Regions from separate parts of the Kitasatospora sp. NPDC054768 genome, predicted to be linked through region 1. Evidence: riboswitches for the same ligand, from Rfam matches in the RefSeq annotation. Region 1 holds a riboswitch; each other region holds the start of a gene.
The links. Region 1 has a riboswitch for cyclic di-AMP ahead of ACWGKU_RS24495 (transglycosylase family protein). Riboswitches for the same ligand answer to the same signal wherever they lie in the genome.
Positions count from the first base shown of each region.

Region 2: another riboswitch for cyclic di-AMP. It lies ahead of ACWGKU_RS31175 (transglycosylase family protein); the one in region 1 lies ahead of ACWGKU_RS24495 (transglycosylase family protein).
Region 3: another riboswitch for cyclic di-AMP. It lies ahead of ACWGKU_RS14715 (C40 family peptidase); the one in region 1 lies ahead of ACWGKU_RS24495 (transglycosylase family protein).

Region 1 is NZ_JBSHBN010000088.1:25,851-31,687, forward strand. Features, by position in the region: gene ACWGKU_RS24480 (MazG family protein) at 101-1,192, shown strand; gene ACWGKU_RS24485 (SDR family NAD(P)-dependent oxidoreductase) at 1,197-1,619, opposite strand; gene ACWGKU_RS24490 (cytochrome P450 family protein) at 1,920-3,296, shown strand; cyclic di-AMP (ydaO/yuaA leader) riboswitch at 3,518-3,686, shown strand; gene ACWGKU_RS24495 (transglycosylase family protein) at 3,692-4,597, shown strand; gene eno (phosphopyruvate hydratase) at 4,926-5,837, shown strand, end outside.
Region 2 is NZ_JBSHBN010000139.1:13,218-19,054, reverse strand. Features, by position in the region: gene ACWGKU_RS31185 (LacI family DNA-binding transcriptional regulator) at 1-945, shown strand, start outside; gene ACWGKU_RS31180 (hypothetical protein) at 1,044-1,244, opposite strand; gene ACWGKU_RS31175 (transglycosylase family protein) at 1,494-2,867, opposite strand; cyclic di-AMP (ydaO/yuaA leader) riboswitch at 2,854-3,024, opposite strand; gene ACWGKU_RS31170 (hypothetical protein) at 3,478-4,437, opposite strand; gene ACWGKU_RS31165 (DUF397 domain-containing protein) at 4,998-5,261, shown strand; gene ACWGKU_RS31160 (ATP-binding protein) at 5,550-5,837, opposite strand, start outside.
Region 3 is NZ_JBSHBN010000039.1:35,770-41,606, forward strand. Features, by position in the region: gene ACWGKU_RS14710 (C40 family peptidase) at 1-828, opposite strand, end outside; gene ACWGKU_RS14715 (C40 family peptidase) at 1,068-2,204, opposite strand; cyclic di-AMP (ydaO/yuaA leader) riboswitch at 2,215-2,368, opposite strand; gene ACWGKU_RS14720 (C40 family peptidase) at 2,707-3,744, opposite strand; gene ACWGKU_RS14725 (NYN domain-containing protein) at 3,943-5,409, opposite strand; gene ACWGKU_RS14730 (hypothetical protein) at 5,515-5,778, opposite strand.

The DNA of each region.
Region 1 (5,837 bases):
TCCTGCGCTCATGCGGGCGGGCGGGGTCCATGCCCCGGGAACGGAGCCCGGGGGCGGGGAACGGGCGGGCGGAGTGGGGGTGCGGGGGTAGGTTCGGGGGGTGACGACGAATGCTGTGCCGACGAAGACTCCGGGCGCGAAGCTGATCCTGCTGACCACCACCCACCGGGTGGCTCCCGGCCTGCTGGCGTGGCCGGCGTGGGAGGCGTTGCGGTCGGCGGGGCGGGTGCTGGTGGGGGACGAGCGGCATCCGCAGGTGGCGGCGGTGCGGCAGGCCGGGGTGGTGGTGGAGGTCGTGCCGGCCGGGTCGGCGCCCGCGTTGGCGCGGCTGCTGACCGGGCAGCCCGCCGGGGCCGGGCCGACGGTGTGGCTGGGCAGTCCGGACGGGGATCCGGGGCTGACCGACGCGCTGGCGAGACTGGCGGTGGAGCACGCCGGCGAGGTGCCGGAGATCGAGGTGCTGCCCGGCTCGTACGACCTGCCGGGGTCGCGGCTGCTGGACCTGGTGACGGTGATGGACCGGCTGCGCTCCCCGGGCGGCTGCCCCTGGGACGCCGAGCAGACGCACGAGAGCCTGGTGAAGTACCTGGTCGAGGAGGCGTACGAGCTGGTCGAGGCGATCGAGGAGGGGGACCGGGAGGCGCTGCGCGAGGAGTTGGGCGACGTCCTGCTGCAGGTGTTCTTCCACTCCCGGATCGCCGAGGAGCACCCGACCGAGCCGTTCACCGTCGACGACGTGGCCGGGGACATCGTCGAGAAGCTGATGTACCGGCACCCGCACGTGTTCGGGGACGTCGAGGCCGGCGGCGCCGCCGAGGTGGAGGCGAACTGGGAGCAGCTGAAGGCGGCCGAGAAGGCGGACCGCGAGTCGGTGCTGGACGGCGTGCCGGCCGGGCTGCCCGCGCTGGCGTACGCGGCGAAGCTGGTGTCCCGGGTGCGCCGGGCCGGCTTCACGGGGGTGCCGGACGAGTCGTACGAGCTGCCGGTCGAGCTGACCGCCGACTCGGCGGGCCGGCTGCTGCTCGCGGTGGCGCAGCGGGCGCACGACGCCGGGGTGGACGTGGACGCGGCGCTGCGGTCGGCCGCGCGCGGTTACCGGGACGCGGTGCGCGCGGCCGAAGGCCTCAAGCCGGACGGAGAGCCCGACGGAGAGCCCGACGGGGACTCGGCCGGGGAGCCCGACGGGAAGTAGGCGCTCAGGCCGCCGTGGCGGTGTGCTCCGGGCACCGCTGCGGCGGGACGAGTTCGCCGATGGCCTCGCCGACGAGGACGACGAGTTCGGCGAGCCGCTCCAGGTCGAGGTGGTCGGGCAGCTCGGCCAGCGAGATGATCCGCTCGCCGTCCGGGCCGGCCACGGCGAACAGGTCGATCGGTCCGAGGTGCTTCTCGGCGGTGTCGACGAGGGCGGCGACGTCGCTGGGGCGGCGGATGTCGCCGCAGACGCCGACGACGGGGCAGCCCGGCCGGTCGAGTTCGGCGGCGAGGTCCTCGGCGATGCCGGCGTACTGGTCGGCGATGAGCATTCCGGAGGCGCCGGCCGCGGCGAACCGGCGGGCGAGTCCCGCGCCCGAACCGCCGTCGAGGACCGCGATGACGACGACTGACCCGCTGACCCGCATGGCCTGCTCCTCCCTGTGGGCGACACCGCACCGGCGCCCACGCGTACTGCGGAGGATCGTAGGCACGTCCTGACCCTCCGCAACAGGGATTACCCCGCAGGTGACCAGGCTCACGCCCGCACTGCGGCCAAGAGTCGGCCAAGAGCTGTCCATTGACCGTCCGCGGACAGTCAACGGGCCGTCCATGAGCCGTCCATGGGCCGTCCACGGAGCATCGGCAGGACGGCCGCGGACCGTCGGCGGGAGGAGCGGCGGCCCGCCGGAGCGGGGCGTGCCCGTCGCACCGGATACGGTCGGTCCATGCCAGCTCAGCCCGACTCCGCCCGGCCCGCCGCCACGCCGTCCGACGCCACCGCCCCGCAGCTGTTCACCTGGGAGTTCGCCTCCGACCCGTACCCCGCCTACGCCTGGCTGCGCGAGCACGCCCCGGTGCACCGCACCACGCTGCCGAGCGGGGTGGAGGCCTGGCTGGTGACCCGGTACGCGGACGCCCGGCAGGCGCTCGCGGACAGCCGGCTGTCGAAGAACCCGGCGCACCACAGCGAGCAGGCGCACCGCACCGGCCGGGTGGGCATCCCGGGGGAGCGGCAGGCGGACCTGATGACCCACCTGCTGAACATCGACCCGCCGGACCACACCCGGCTGCGCAGGCTGGTGTCGAAGGCGTTCACCCCGCGCCGGGTGGCCGAGTTCGAGCCGCGGGTGCAGCAGCTCACCGACCGGCTGATCGACGGCTTCGCGCAGCGCGGTTCGGCGGACCTGATCCACGAGTTCGCCTTCCCGCTCCCCATCTACGCGATCTGCGACATGCTGGGCGTGCCGGCCGAGGACCAGGACGACTTCCGGGACTGGGCCGGGATGATGGTGCGCCACACGAAGCCGGGCCACGGCGGCGGCCGGCGCGGCGGCGTGGGGCGGGCGGTGAAGCGGATGCGGGCGTACCTGCTGGAGCTGATCCACCGCAAGCGCGCGGACCTCGGGGACGACCTGATCTCGGGCCTGATCCGGGCCAGTGACCACGGTGAGCACCTGACCGAGAACGAGGCCGCGGCGATGGCCTTCATCCTCCTGTTCGCGGGTTTCGAGACCACCGTGAACCTGATCGGCAACGGCACGTACGCCCTGCTGCGCAATCCGGAGCAGCGCCGGTTGCTGCAGGAGTCGGTGGCCCGCGGGGAGAGCGCGCTGCTGGAGACCGGGATCGAGGAACTCCTGCGCTACGACGGACCGGTGGAGATGGCGACCTGGCGGTTCGCGACCCGTCCGCTGGCCATCGGCGGGGTGGACATCCCGGTCGGCGACCCGGTGCTGGTGGTGCTCGCCGCGGCGGACCGCGACCCGGCCCGGTTCGCGGCCGAGAACACCCTGGACCTGGCCCGGACGGACAACCCCCACCTGGGCTTCGGGCACGGCATCCACTACTGCATCGGCGCTCCGCTCGCCCGCTTGGAGGGTCGTGCCGCGCTGACCACGCTGCTTTCCCGGCTGCCCGATCTCCGGCTCGCGGAAGACGCGGACGACCTGCGGTGGCGCGGTGGTCTGATCATGCGTGGGCTGCGCGAACTCCCGGTGGAATTCAGTCCGGAGAGCCGTTCCCCGCACGCCTCTCCGCAGACCCCTCCGCACGCTCCTTCGCAGGCCTCGCCGAACACTCCCGCCACGCCTCCGACGTGCTGAGATCGCACTGACGGGACGTCGCGAACCACCTGCTGACGGGGGTGTGAACACCCATCAATCCGGACATAACACCGCCGTTGGTAGGCGATCGAACACGCGCCGTAATTATTGTGTGATATCGACGATATGAGCTTGTGATTGGTCTGATGATCTGTCTACTCTCCCTGGAGTTCGCAGCTGCGGACCTCGTACGCGGAACGCCGAGTCCTGCCCGCCGCGCCACGGGAAACCGACCAGAACCCTGGGCAGGGGCGGGGGAACCAGGTTTGTTGCCGTCTCCCCACGGCTTGGGGTGAAGCCGCCCGAGCGGAATCGTTTCCGCGTACGGCGGCCGGGCCACCTCCCGGTCCGAACCCGACAGCTCACCTCGCAGGCGTGCGGAGAGGGACCTCTTCATGCTGTTCGTTGGAACTGGCCGTCACCGTCGTCGCACCCAGGCCGAGAAGGCCATCGCCGTCGCCGGTGTGGCCGGCGTCGGACTCGCGATGCCGCTCCTCACCGCCACCGGCGCCTCCGCCGCCCCCGCCTCCACCTGGGACGCCGTCGCCCAGTGCGAGGCCGGTGGCAACTGGAGCATCAACACCGGCAACGGCTTCTACGGCGGCCTCCAGTTCACCTCCAGCACCTGGAAGGCGTACGGCGGCACCGCCTACGCGCCGCAGGCCAACCAGGCCAGCAAGGCCCAGCAGATCTCGGTCGCCGAGAAGGTGCTGGCCTCGCAGGGCCCGGGCGCCTGGCCGGTCTGCTCCCAGAAGGCCGGTCTGACCAAGGGTGGCGCCCCGGCTGCGGTCGACACCTCCTCGGACGCCAAGCCGCAGTCCGCCCCCAAGCAGCAGACCCCGAAGCCCGCCGCCAAGCCGGCCGAGAAGCCGGTCGCGCAGCAGCCCGCCGCCCAGAAGCAGACCCCGAAGCCCGCCGCGCAGCCGGTCCAGCAGGCCGCCCCGCAGCAGCAGGCGCAGCCGCAGACCCCGGGCTTCTCCGGCAAGGCCGGCTGGGACGCCGACGCCAAGGTGTACTGGTACCAGAGCAACGGCGCCTGGTACTGGACCAGCCACCAGAGCGTCTACCAGCAGTACGCCGGCCAGGCCGCCGCCCAGCCGCAGTACGCCCCGCAGGCCGCGCAGTCGGCCCCGCAGACCACCGGCCACGACTACACCGTCCGCGCCGGTGACACCCTGTCGACCATCGCCGCCGCCCAGGGCGTGTCCGGCGGCTGGCACGCGCTGTACGAGCAGAACCACGGCACGGTCGGCGGCGACCCGAACCTGATCATGCCCGGCCAGGTGCTGCACCTCGGCTGAGCCGGCCCGCTCGACGCCGGCCCGCTCGACGCCGGCTCGCTCGACGCCGGCCCGCCCGCCGCGCCCGGCGCCGACGCCGCCTCACCCCGCCGTCCGAAGGGGACCGGTCCTACCGGTCCCCTTCGTCCGCATTCGCCCGCTCCGGTGGGACAAGCTGGGACAAGCAGGTGAACTACCGGTGGGTAGTGGGGCCACACGCTGAGACGGGACCGAGGCGGACGTGGCCCCGGGAGCCCGGGCGGTTAGGCTCTGGTCGTAACGACTCCGCAATCGTCCTGCTGACAGCACCACCGTCAGACCGGACCCTGCTTCCGCAAGGAGATGCCTCGTGCCGTCCATCGATGTCGTCGTAGCCCGTGAGATCCTCGACTCCCGCGGCAACCCCACGGTCGAGGTCGAGGTCGGCCTCGACGACGGCAGCACGGGTCGTGCCGCTGTCCCGTCGGGTGCTTCCACCGGTGCCTTCGAGGCGCTGGAGCTGCGTGACGGTGACAAGAACCGCTACTTCGGCAAGGGCGTCGAGAAGGCCGTCCTGGCCGTCATCGAGCAGATCGGCCCGGAGCTGGTCGGCTACGACGCCACCGAGCAGCGCCTGATCGACCAGGCCATGCTGGACCTGGACGCCACCCCGGACAAGTCCTCGCTCGGCGCCAACGCCATCCTGGGCGTCTCGCTGGCCGTCGCGCACGCCGCCTCCGAGGCCAGCGACCTGCCGCTGTTCCGCTACCTGGGCGGCCCGAACGCGCACGTCCTGCCGGTCCCGATGATGAACATCCTCAACGGTGGGTCGCACGCGGACTCCAACGTCGACATCCAGGAGTTCATGATCGCCCCGATCGGCGCGGAGTCCTTCTCCGAGGCCGTCCGCTGGGGCGTCGAGGTCTACCACACGCTCAAGGGCGTGCTGAAGGAGCGCGGCCTGTCCACGGGTCTGGGTGACGAGGGCGGCTTCGCCCCGAACCTGGACTCCAACCGCGAGGCCCTGGACCTCATCGTCGAGGCCATCGAGAAGGCCGGCTACGTGCCCGGCCGTGACGTCGCGCTGGCCCTGGACGTCGCCTCCTCCGAGTTCTACGAGGACGGCGCCTACCAGTTCGAGGGCAAGGACCTCACCGCCGCCGAGCTCATCGAGTACTACGCCGAGCTGGTCGCCGCCTACCCGCTGGTCTCCATCGAGGACCCGCTGGACGAGTCCGACTGGGACGGCTGGAAGGCCATGACCGACAAGCTGGGCGACAAG
Region 2 (5,837 bases), on a different contig from region 1:
GGCAAGGCGAACGTTTCCGCCGCCACCCGGCAGACCGTGCTGGCGGCGCTCGACGTGCTCGGGTACGAGCGGCCGACCCGTCTTCGCCAGCGCAGCGCCGGGCTGATCGGTCTGATCACGCCCGAGCTGAGCAACCCGATCTTCCCCGCGCTGGCCCAGGTGATCGAGCAGGTGCTCAGCCGGCACGGCTACACGCCGGTGCTGTGCACCCAGACTCCGGGCGGGTCCACCGAGGACGAACTGGTGGAGATGCTGGTGGACCGGGGCGTGGCGGGCATCGTCTTCGTCTCCGGGCTGCACGCCGACACCACCGCCGACCACGACCGCTACGCCCGGCTGGCCGGGCGCGGGGTGCCGTTCGTGCTGATCAACGGCTACAGCGAGAAGATCGACGCGCCGTTCATCTCGCCGGACGACCGGGCCGCGATGTGGATGGCCGTCCAGCACCTGGCCGAACTCGGGCACGAGCGGATCGGGCTGGCCGTCGGTCAGCGCCGGTACGTGCCGGTGCTGCGCAAGATCGAGGGCTTCACGGCCGCGCTGCGCGAGGTGCTCGGGCTCTCCCGGGAGGAGGCCGACGACCTCGTCCACCACACGCTGTTCAGCGTGGAGGGCGGGCACGCGGCGGCCGGCGCGCTGCTCGACAAGGGCTGCACGGCGATCGTCTGCGGGAGCGACATGATGGCGCTCGGGGCGATCCGGGCGGTGCGGCAGCGTGGGCTGTCGGTGCCGCAGGACGTGTCGGTGGTCGGCTTCGACGACTCGCCGCTGATCGCCTTCACCGAGCCGCCGTTGACCACGATCCGCCAGCCGGTCGAGGCGATGGCCACGGCGGCGGTGGACGCGCTGCTGGAGGAGGTCGGCGGAAACGCGGCCCAGCGCGGCGAGTTCATGTTCCAGCCGGAGCTGGTGATGCGCGGGTCCACCGGGGCCTGCGCGCGCTGAACCCCGGCCGTCACGGCCGACGGAAGGGCCCCGGAGGGCGGTTGCTCTCCGGGGCCCTTCGGCGTGCGTGCGGTCGGCCGCCCCGGGCCGTCGGGCGGTCAGCCCTCCTGGGCGGTGGGGCGGTCGACGGTCGGTCGGTGCCCGTCGGCCGCCTCGGCGGTACGGGTCTCGGTACGGCGGCCGCGGGCCAGGTAGTCGCGCAGGACCAGTTCGACGGCGTCCTGCGGGTTCTTGGTGCCGGAGAGCAACATCGCGTCGATCGCGAGGTTCGCGTCGAGGGTGACGGTGACCTGGGCCATGTGACTCCTCCTCGGGTGCAGAGCAGCAGCATGCCCGTTGGGGCGGGGATTCACCACGGGGATTCGCCATGGGGATTCACCGCGGGGATTTGCCACGAGGTACGGCCGGAGGCATGCCGGAACCCCCGGGGAGGAGCGACCAGACTCTCCCCGGGGGCGTGGGCGGTCAACGTTCGGACGACAGCTGACAGATGATGAAATCTGTTATCTGTCAGCTGTTATCCGTCGGCTGTCGGCTGTTCGCCGTTCTCAGACCCGGCCGGCGAAGTCCGGGGCCCAGTTGGCGATGCTCTGCTCGCGGACGCCCGAGCTCGGGTTGGCGGCCTCGACGTACTTGCCGTTGCCGACGTAGATCGCGACGTGGTAGACGCCGGAGTCCTTGCCGTTGTTGGACCAGAACAGCAGGTCGCCCGGCTGGAGGCTGTCCAGCGAGACGTGGGTGCTGGCGGCGGCCTGGTCGGCGGCGACGCGCGGGACGGAGACGCCCGCGGCGCGCAGCGCGGCCTGGGTCAGGCCGGAGCAGTCCCAGCCACCGTTGCCGGTGCCGCCGTAGACGTACGCCTGACCGACCTTCGACTCGGCGAAGGAGACCGCGGCGGCCATGCTGCCGGTGGCGGCCGGAGCCTGGGTCTGGGGAGCGGGCTTGGTGGACGGCTTGGCGGCCTGGGTCTGGGCCTGCGCGGTCGGCTGGGCGTTCACGGCACCGCCGTTCGCGGACTGGCCGGACTTCTGCGAGCGGTCGAACCAGGTGAAGTCCGAGCCGGACTTGCCGGTGGCGGACTGGCCGGCCTGGGCCTGGCCGTTGCCGCCGAAGGACAGCTGCTGGCCCGGGTAGATGCTGTCCGGACCCTCGGTCAGGGTGCCGCGGTTGAGCTCGTACAGCCGCTGCCAGCCGCCCTGCACCTTGTGCTGGTCGGCGATCGCGGACAGCCAGTCGCCCTCGACCACGGTGTAGTCGCCGTTCTGGGCCTGCTGCTGGCGCTTCTGGACCCAGTCGCTCCGGTTTCCGGAGGCGGCGGAGTCGGTGCTGGCCTGCGTGCCGTCCTGGGCGGGCGCGGAGGGCGCGGAGGGCGCGGAGGGCGCGGCGGGCTTTGCGGCCGGGGCCTGGGTCTGCGGAGCGGGCTTGGCGGCCGGGGCGGCCGGCTTGGCGCTCTGCGCGGGCTGCGCGGGCTTCGCGGCGGTCGAGCCCGCGGTGGAGCCCGCCGAGGTGTCGACGGCGGCCGCGGCGCCGCCCTTGGTGAGGCCGGCCTGGACCGAGCACACCGGCCAGGCGCCGGGGCCCTGCGAGGCGAGGACCTTCTCGGCGACGGCGATCTGCTGGTCCTTGGTGGCCAGGTCGGCGCGCGCCGCGAAGGCGGTGCCGCCGAAGGCGGACCAGGTGCTGGAGGTGAACTGGAGGCCGCCGTAGAAGCCGTTGCCCGTGTTGATGCTCCAGTTGCCGCCGCTCTCGCACTGGGCGACCTTGTCCCAGGTGGCGACGGTGGCGGCGGAGGCGGTGCCGGAGGCGATGCAGGGGACGGTGAGGCCGACGCCCGCGACGCCGAGGGCGGCGATCACGCGACGGGTGCGGCTGGACAGACGAGTGCCGTTGGTGGGCAGCATGAAGACGCGGTCCTCTCCCACGCCTGCGAGGTGAGCTGTCGGATTCGGGCTGGAGTTGCCCGGCCGCGCTGTGGGCGCGGCTTCACCCCTAGCCCTGGACCGTTCCGGAGATCGGTCCGGGGCGACTTACCTGTGGGTCCCCCGCTCCTGCCGTGGTGCGATTTCGCGCTGCCAGGACATCCGACGGCAGGACTCGGCGTCGCGGATGAACCGGGTTCGTGTGGTCACGAACGGGGAGCACGTTAATCAGACTTAAGTTCAAACTGCAAACTGCTGTGATGCGCATCACGGTTTAGTGGGAACTGCCAAAATTGCCGCTCTTCATGATCGTAAATGATCGTTTTCAGGCAACCCTGTTATGGAAGCCCACAACTGGCAGCACTTCAGAAGTGGTGTGACGGCGCGTCGAATCGCGGGCCGGAGCACCCGGGCAGATGCTGCGGCGGCCGTGATGCGAGCGCCCGCGACCGCGTTTCCTATTTCCTTTCAAATAGGCCAGAACGGACATTCCACTTCATCGCCGTCCGACTTCCGCGCGGGACGGCCATGGGCGGGCGGAGCAAAACCGAAGGGCCCGGAACGCATGCCGTTCCGGGCCCTTCGGTGCGCGCCAACCGGCGCGCGTCGTCGACTACCGCCCTGCGGGCCCCTGGGAGGCCGCGTGGGCGCCGCGGACGCCCTCCAGAGCCCCCTCGGCCTCGGCGGCGGCCGCCGCCTCCGCCTCGGCCCGTGCCAGGTCCTCCGGGGACGGCGCGGGCAGCGCCGCCAGGTAGGTGGAGGCGATCAGCTGGCCGACCGACGGGTACGAGCCCAGCGGCGCGGCCGACGGGCAGCCGGTCTCCTCGGCGGCGGTGGCGAGCAGCTCGGAGTCCGCCTCCGGGCCGATCACCAGCGGGGCCAGCGCCGGGCGCTGCGAGCCGGTGTCCCTGAGGTGGTTGACGGCCGCGGCCACCGAGCCGGGCACGTCGAGCGCGGCGGCGACGACCGGCACGGCCAGTCGGGCGGCCAGCAGCACGCCGGTGATGCCGGCCGCCGCGGCCGCGTCCTCGCCGCCGACGGTGGTCAGCACCACGCCGTCCGCGGCGGTCGCGATGGCGAACAGCCGGGCGCGGTCGGCCCGGGCCAGCCCGGCCTCGGACAGCCGGACGTGCACGGCCTCGGCCAGCAGCGGGTGCGGGCCCAGCGGGTCGGTGACGGGCGCGCTGTACTCGGCGGCGAGCGCGTGAAGCTCGGTCAGGAAGGTGTGCGGGCCGGGCACCAGCGGCACCAGGACGGGCGTCGGCAGTCCGGCCTCGGCCGCCATGGCCAGCAGCTCGGCCACGGTGCGGTCCTCGCCGCCCGCGCCCTCGCCGCCGTTGCCGGGCAGGTAGCCGACCGCGGTCCGGACGCCGTTCTGCTCGGTGCGGACGATCGAGAGCAACTCCTCGACGACCGAGCGGGACTCGGGCCCGGCGGTCGCGGGCACGGCGAGCACCAGGGCCGGGGCGCCGGCCGGGATCTCGGGGCGCTCGGGACGACGGTGGCGCCCCCGCGCACGGGAGCCTGGAGTACGGACGGGCAGTGGCGCGCCCGGGATGGCTGCGGTGCTCATGCCGGAGATCGTAGGACATCTGCCCGTCCGGCTTGCAGTCGGCTGCCGCGTGGGTTTCACGCGGTCGCGGTCCGGAGGCCGGTGCGTCTCCGGCACCGGTCCGGGCACTTTGCCTACAATCCGGACATTCCGCTCCCAATCCCCGCGCGACCGCCGGTGGTTGCCTCGACGCGACCCGAGGGCGCCGGCGTTGCACCTGGGGCGCGTGAGATGTCTCACAGCATGAGGATGGTTTGACGGAGGGTCACGGGAGTGCGACTCCCGGCATTCGAAGATCAACATTCAGCGGGGAGGTGCTCACGGCCGGTTATCGCGCGCCCGACGATTCATCGGCTATGTCCGTTTACGTACCGTCAGGAGAAGGGTCCGTGAAGAGTTCGCGGCTGCGGACAAAAGGCCACGTGCACCTGCAACGTCCCGTGCTGATGCACGTGCACTGCGGCTATCATCGCGTCAAGTGAGGCGTTGTGCCGGACCGGTACGGGGCCGGTCCGTTCGTTTCGACGGTGCCGGGGGCGCCGCGCTGGACGACAACTCCGGAAGCTCTTCGGGAGATTTCTATGCACGACTCGCAGGACACGCACGGCTCGTACGACACCTACAACGGGATGGCCGCCGCCGATCTCCAGGGGGTGGTCTGGCAGAAGAGCCGGCACAGCAACTCCCAGGGCAACTGCGTCGAGTTCGCGGCCCTGCCCGGCGGCGATGTGGCGATGCGCAACTCGCGGTTCCCGGACGGCCCGGCCCTCATCTACACCCGGGCCGAGATCGCCGCCCTGCTGCTGGGGGCCAAGGACGGGGAGTTCGACCACCTGGCGGTCTGACCGACCGCCGTGCTCCATCATCGGGGGGCCGTCGTGGGTGCCGACACCACGACGGCCTTTGTCTTTGTCTCCTCCGGGGACCTCTTCGCCGGCGGTCTCCGCTTCGGAGGTGTCCGCTCCGGAGGCGTCCGCACTGGAGCGGAAGTCCTCGGCGGGGCCGGGTGGAAGGGCCCGGGGTGTGGTCCTCCCGGGGCTTCCGTCGACCGGCCGTGCGCCGACCGGCGCATGGTCCGTCCTGGGCGTGCGGCCCGTTCGGGTCGGGGGCCCGGTCGGGGCGCACGGCCCGTCCTAGGCCGAGCGCCGATGCCGTCCGCCGATCTCGACGGGGCCGTCGAGCGGTGAGCGGCCGCCGAGTCCGGGGTGCCCGTCCAGCGGGGAGCCGACGATCGTCTCCGCCTCGAACATCGCCCAGACCACCTTGCCGCTGCCCAGCGGGTGCCAGCCCCAGGAGCGGCTGAACGACTCCACCAGGTGCAGCCCGCGGCCGGATTCGGCGACGAAGTCGGCCTCCCGTGCGATCGGGCCGATGCTGCTCGGATCGCTCACCGCGCAGACCACCTGGGGTGCGCGGTGCAC
Region 3 (5,837 bases), on a different contig from region 1:
TCCGGCCTGCCGCCAGCTGTAGTACATCAGACCGGAGCAGTCGAACGCGTGCGGGCCGGTGGCCCCGTAGACGTACGGGGAGCCGATCATCCGCACCGCGGCGGCCAGCGCGGCGGCCCCGCGCTCGGAGGCGGGCGGGGCGGTGCCGAGGTCCAGCCGGTCGGTGCCCCGGGTGGCGCGCTGCTCGGCGTCCCGGGCGTCCTGGACCGTCAGCCGGGCCCGCTCGGCGGCGCCCAGACCGTTCAGCAGCTTCTGCGCGCTGGCCAGCCGCTGCTGGATCTGCTGCTTGCTGTCGGCGAGCGAGCGGCGGGTCCGGTCCAGCTCGTCGAGCTTGCCGGCCGCCTCGGTCCGGCGCTGGTCGAGCCGGCGCTGCCGGGCGACCAGCTCGTGCAGGGTCTCCTGCTGGCGCGCGGCGGCCTGGCCCAGGGCGCGGGCGCGGGACAGGTAGCCCTCCGGGTCGGGCGAGAGGATGAGCTGGGCGGTCTGGGTCATCCCGCCGCCGCGGTACTCGGCCCCGGCCACCGTCGCGAGGTCGCCCCGCAGCCCGTTGAGCTGGTCCTGGGCCACGGCGATCTCGCCCTGGAGGATCGTGGTCTCGCCCTGGAGCCGCCGCTGGGCCTCCTGCGCCGCGTTGGCCTTCTCGGACGCCTGCTCGGCCTCATCGTACAGCTGTTCCACCTGCGTCTTGACGTCCTGGCGGTCGCCCGGGTCGGGGCTGCCGGGGGCGGCCTGGGCGCTGCCTCCGGCAGCCACACCCAGGGCGGTGGCGGCGGCCGCGGTCAGCACCAGCGCCCGGGCGAGCAGTTGGGAACGGCGGTGCACGGGCATGGCGGCAGCGGCTCCAATCCTGCGGCGCGGCTCCCGCCGCCGCACCGGGACGGGCGGCCGTCGAGCGGGAGTCCGGTGGCAGACGTTAGCGAGTCAGGGCAAGCGAGTCCAAACCCCTGCCAACCCGAATATTCAGGCTGTTGTCGGACATTTGATCGGCCCTCGGGAAAAGCCGCAGGAAAAACCGCAGGCCCGGCCTCCCCTGGGGGAGGCCGGGCCTGGAAGCGTCCGAGCGGTGATCAGACCCGCACGATGGAGGCCAGCGGCATGTTGGTGACGGCCTCGTAGCGCACCGACGCGCCCGGCTTGGGCGCGTGCAGCACCTGGCCGTTGCCCGCGTAGATGCCGACGTGGTGGGCGTCGGTGTAGAAGATCAGCAGGTCGCCGGGCTGGGCCTGGGAGATGTCCGAGCCGATCCGGGTGCCGGCCGAGGCCTGCGCCTGCGAGGTGCGCGGCAGCGACACGCCCGCCTGGTTGAACGCCCAGACCATCAGGCCGGAGCAGTCGAAGGAGCCCGGGCCGGTGGCGCCCCAGACGTACGGGCTGCCGATCTTGGAGGCGGCGGCCGAGAGCGCGGCGGCACCGCGCGAGCTGCCCGGGGCCACCTTCACCGGGGAGGAGGCGGTCGAGGCGGACGAGCCGGACGAGCCGGTCGCGAGGTCGCCGCGGCTGTTGTCGCGGGAGGCGCGGTCGGCCTGCTGCTGCTGGGCCTGGGCGGCGTCGGCCTTGGCCTTGGCGTCGGCCGCGGCCTTCTCCTCGGCCTGGCGCAGCGCCTGGCGCTCCTGCTCGGTCAGCGTGTTGAGCAGGTCCTGGGCCGCCTTCAGCTTGCCCTGGACCTCCTCCTTGGAGGCCTTCAGCTGCTGGGTGGTCGACTCCAGCTCGGCGAGCTTGCCCTGGGCCTCGTTGCGGTCCTGGTCGAGCTTGCGCTGCTGCTCCTGGAGCTCCTTCAGCTGACCCTTCTGGGTGCTGCCGGCCTGGTTCAGCGCGTCGGCCTGGCTGAGGAAGGTGTCCGGGCTGGAGGAGAACATCAGCTGGACGGTCGGGGATATGCCCCCGTTGCGGTACTGCTCGCCGGCGATCTCGGCCAGGCCGCCCTGGAGCTCGGTGACCTGGGCCTGCTGACGGGCCACCTGGTCCTGCATGCCGGAGACCTGCTTCTCCAGCTCCTGCTGCTTGGCCTGGGCCGCGTTGTAGTTCTCGGTCGCGATCTCGGCCTGCTCGTTGAGCTGGTCGACCTGCCCCTTGACCTGTTCCTTGGTCGGCTGCGGGTCGGCGTGGGCACCTTGAGCGGAGAGGACGACGGCTGCCGCGGCGACACCGGTCAGGATCGAGACCCGGGCGCGGCCTGCGGGCTTGGGACGACGATGGGACGCCACGAAGGCGGACTCCTTCTTCCTACGTCCGCCTACCGGGTGAGCTGACGGGTTCGGGCCGGAAGCATGCCCTACGACGCCTCACGGCCGTTCCATCGGCCGACCTGGCGTCGATTCACCCCGGAGGAACGTGGTTCCCCGGCTCCGCTCCGCAGCGCCCCCAAACCACTGGGCTCCCCTGTCGGGCAGTCGCTTCGACCTGCCCCGCTGCCTCACGAACTCGACGGTAACCACCGCCGCCACCCTGGCTGGGCGATCGACAGTGCGGTGGTTCAGGGCACGACCCTAGTAACTGAACCGTGATCCGTTCAAATCCTTGTCAGAAAAAAGACCGAAGATTTCCCAAGTTCTTCTGTGAAAATGACCGATGGTGACCACTGGCACACAGAAGGCTGATCAGTTCTCAGCATGTGGCCGCGAAGGGGCGGAAAGCCGAACGCCACCCCCGCGCGAGGGGTGGCGCTTTTCACAGCCCCCGGAGGGGCCTCGCGGGCGTGTCGGGCCGTCAGACCCGGCGGATGGTGTTGATCGACATCGCGTCGGCCTTCATCACCTTCACCACGTCACCGGTGTGCGGCGCGTGGACCACCATGCCGTTGCCGATGTACATCCCGACGTGGTGCATGTCGTTGCCGTAGACCACCAGGTCGCCCGGCTGGGCCTGGTCCAGCGAGGGCACCCGGGTGCCGTAGTGGCCCTGCTCCTGCGAGGTGCGCGGCAGCGAGACGCCCGCCTGCCCGTACGCCCAGACCATCAGGCCCGAGCAGTCGAAGGTGGTCGAGCCGGTGGCGCCCCACACGTACGGCGAGCCCTGCTTGCTCATCGCCTTGGCCATCGCCACGGCCGCGTAGCCGCTGGCCGGCGGCAGGCTGCTGAGGTCGACCCGGTCGCTGCCGCGGGAGGCGCGGTCGTCCTGCGCCTGCTGGGCCTTCAGCGCGGCGCGGTCGGTGGCGCTCAGCGAGTTCAGCAGGTCCTGGGCGGCCTTCAGCTTGGTGTTGACGTCCGCCTTGGCCTGGTTCAGGTCCTTGGTGGTGGTGTCCAGCGAGGCGAGCACGGCGGAGGCCTCGACCTTCTCCTGGTCCAGCCGGCGCTGCTGGTCCAGCAGCCCCTTGAGCGCCTCGGCCTGGCTGCTGCTGGCCTGCTGGACGGTGGAGGCCTTCTCCAGGTAGCCGGACGGGTCGGAGGTGAGCATCAGCTGGACGGACGGGTCGATGCCGCCGGTGCGGTACTGCTCGCCCGCCACCTCGGCGAGACCGCCCTGGAGCTGGGTCATCTGCTCCTGGCTGCGGGCCACCTGGTCCTGCAGCTGGTCGGCCTGCTTGCGCAGCTGGTCGGCCCGCTCCTTGGCGCCGTTGTACTTCTCCGCCGCCTGCTCCTGCTCCTCCTGGAGCTGGTCGATCTGCGCTTTGACGTCCGTTTTGTTCGGCTGCGGCGCGGCGTGCGCGGCCACCTGCGCGGAGAGGGCGACCGCGGTCGCAGCAGCAGCGGTGAGCACGGAGATCCGCGCGCGGCTCGGCTGCTTGGGACGGCGGTGGGAGGCCAAGGGTCCTGCTCCTTCTTCCAACGGACTCACCTGATGGGATGAGATTCCGGAAAATAGGTTTGACGCCAGACCCTAGTGAAGATCTATCCGTTTTGCCACTCCCCCGTAGGTGTGAACTCCGGTCCGCACACTGACGACACGGGACCCGCACACCACCCCGGAACCACTCCTGACCAGGCATCGCACGTCCGGTCGGGGTCAGGGGCGCGCCAGCCGGTTCAGCAGCAGCACCGAGGCCACGGGGCGCGCGCCCGCCTTCCGCACGCCGTCCGCGACCTCCCGGTCGGTCGACACCACCACCACCGGACGGCCCTGCGGCTCGGCCCGCACCAGACGGCGGATCAGCTCGTCGGCCGTCTCCCCGGTCCGGCTGAACCGCACCCGGACCCCGCGCGGCGGCGCCATGATCACCGGGACGTCCAGGTCCTGCCCGTCGAACACGCAGGTGACCTCCGCCTGGGTGCGCTGCGCCAGCATCGCCAGCCCGCCCAGCAACCGGATCCGCTGCTGCTCCAGCGGCAGCGTCGGATAACCGGTCTTGGTCACGTTGTAGCCGTCCACCACCAGGTGCACCTGGGGGATCGCCAGCAGCTGGTCCAGCAGCGCCGGATCGTCCTCGGCCAGCCCGCGCCGGGCCACGTCGTGGGGCGAGGCCGCCCCCGGCACCACCGCCTCCACCAGGTCCGCCGGGCGGATCTGGGAGACCGGCAGCGCCAGCTCCCGCTGGAGCCCCTGGGCCGACTGCAGCACGGTGTCCAGCAGCAGCCGCAGCCGCATGTCCTCGACGCTGCGCCCCTCACGGGCCGACCGGCGGCCCTGCTCGACCGCGTTCTCCAGCTCCGAGACCCGGTGCCTGAGCCTGCGCGCCTCGGTCTCGGCCGCACCGCGCTCGGCCGCGGTCTGCGCCTTCAGGGCTTCCAGCTCGCCGGCCACCCGGCGGGTCTCGGCCTGCGCCCGGCGGGTGTCGCTCTCCAGCGACCGCACCTTCTTGCGCAGCGACTCGGCCTCCTTGCGGACGCCGTCCGACTCGGCCCGCTGCCGGTCCACGTCCGCCCGCGCGGAGGCCCGCACCTCGGCCAGCTCGGCGTGCAGCTTCTCCACCAGCCGGGCCGACTCCGCGGCCGCGTCCTCGGCGCCGGCCCGCTCGGCCTCCTCGCCGGCCTCGGCCACCAGCCGGCTCCAGCCCGCCGAACGCACCAGGTAGGCGGCGGCCGCGACGTCCATCGGATCGGCGGCGCTCGGGACGGTGCCCGACTCCAGCGCCTTCACCAGGTCCGGCTGCCCGAGGCGCAGCCGCTCCGCTATCCGTACCCGGAAGGCCGGCTCCGCCTCCAGGGCCGCCGCCAGCGCGGTGGCCGCGTACTTGGCCCGCCGCGCCGGCGTGAACTTCACGTACTGACGCAGGCTCTGCGGGAGCTCGCCCGCCGGCAGCCCGCCGAGCGCGTCCGAGGCCAGCCCGACCACGCGCCGGCGCACGCCCTCGGGCAGCGGCCGGTCGAGCTTCTCGACGGCGTGCTCCGCCGCGGGCTCGGAGGAGTCGTTCGCCGCCTCGGCCGCCGCCCCGGCCCGGGCCTCGGCCGCAGCGGGCTGAAGCCCCTGGGCTTCGCCGGGCTCCTTCGCTGCGTCCACCACGTCCTCGGCTCCGATCCTGGTCCAGCGGGGCACGGCCGCGACCTCCCCCTGTCGTCACGCTCCGTGCGTCTTGTTTCTGCATTGTCCCGTGCGGCGCGGGCGGGTGCGCCGCGCACCCACCCGCCGCGGCGGGTGGGGTCAGCCCTGCTCGGTGGGGGCCTGCGCCCCCTCGGCACCCGGGCGGGCCACCAGCTCGACCTGGTCCACCGCGTTGCACCAGCGGCAGCGCACCGACTCGATGGTCTCGCTCAGCACCTCGGTCTCCTCGACCCTGGACTCGCCGGCCAGGTCGAAGTGCAGGAACTCGGTCACCCGCGCGGTGCGGGTCACGTCGAAGCGGGTGAGGTTGCCGCACAGGGTGCAGCGCCAGCGCGTCTCGGCGGTCAGGGCGGGGACGGTCATCGGGGGTCCTCTCGGGTGGTCCCTTCGTGGGCTAGGCGCTCCCCCCGGAGCCCCGGCAT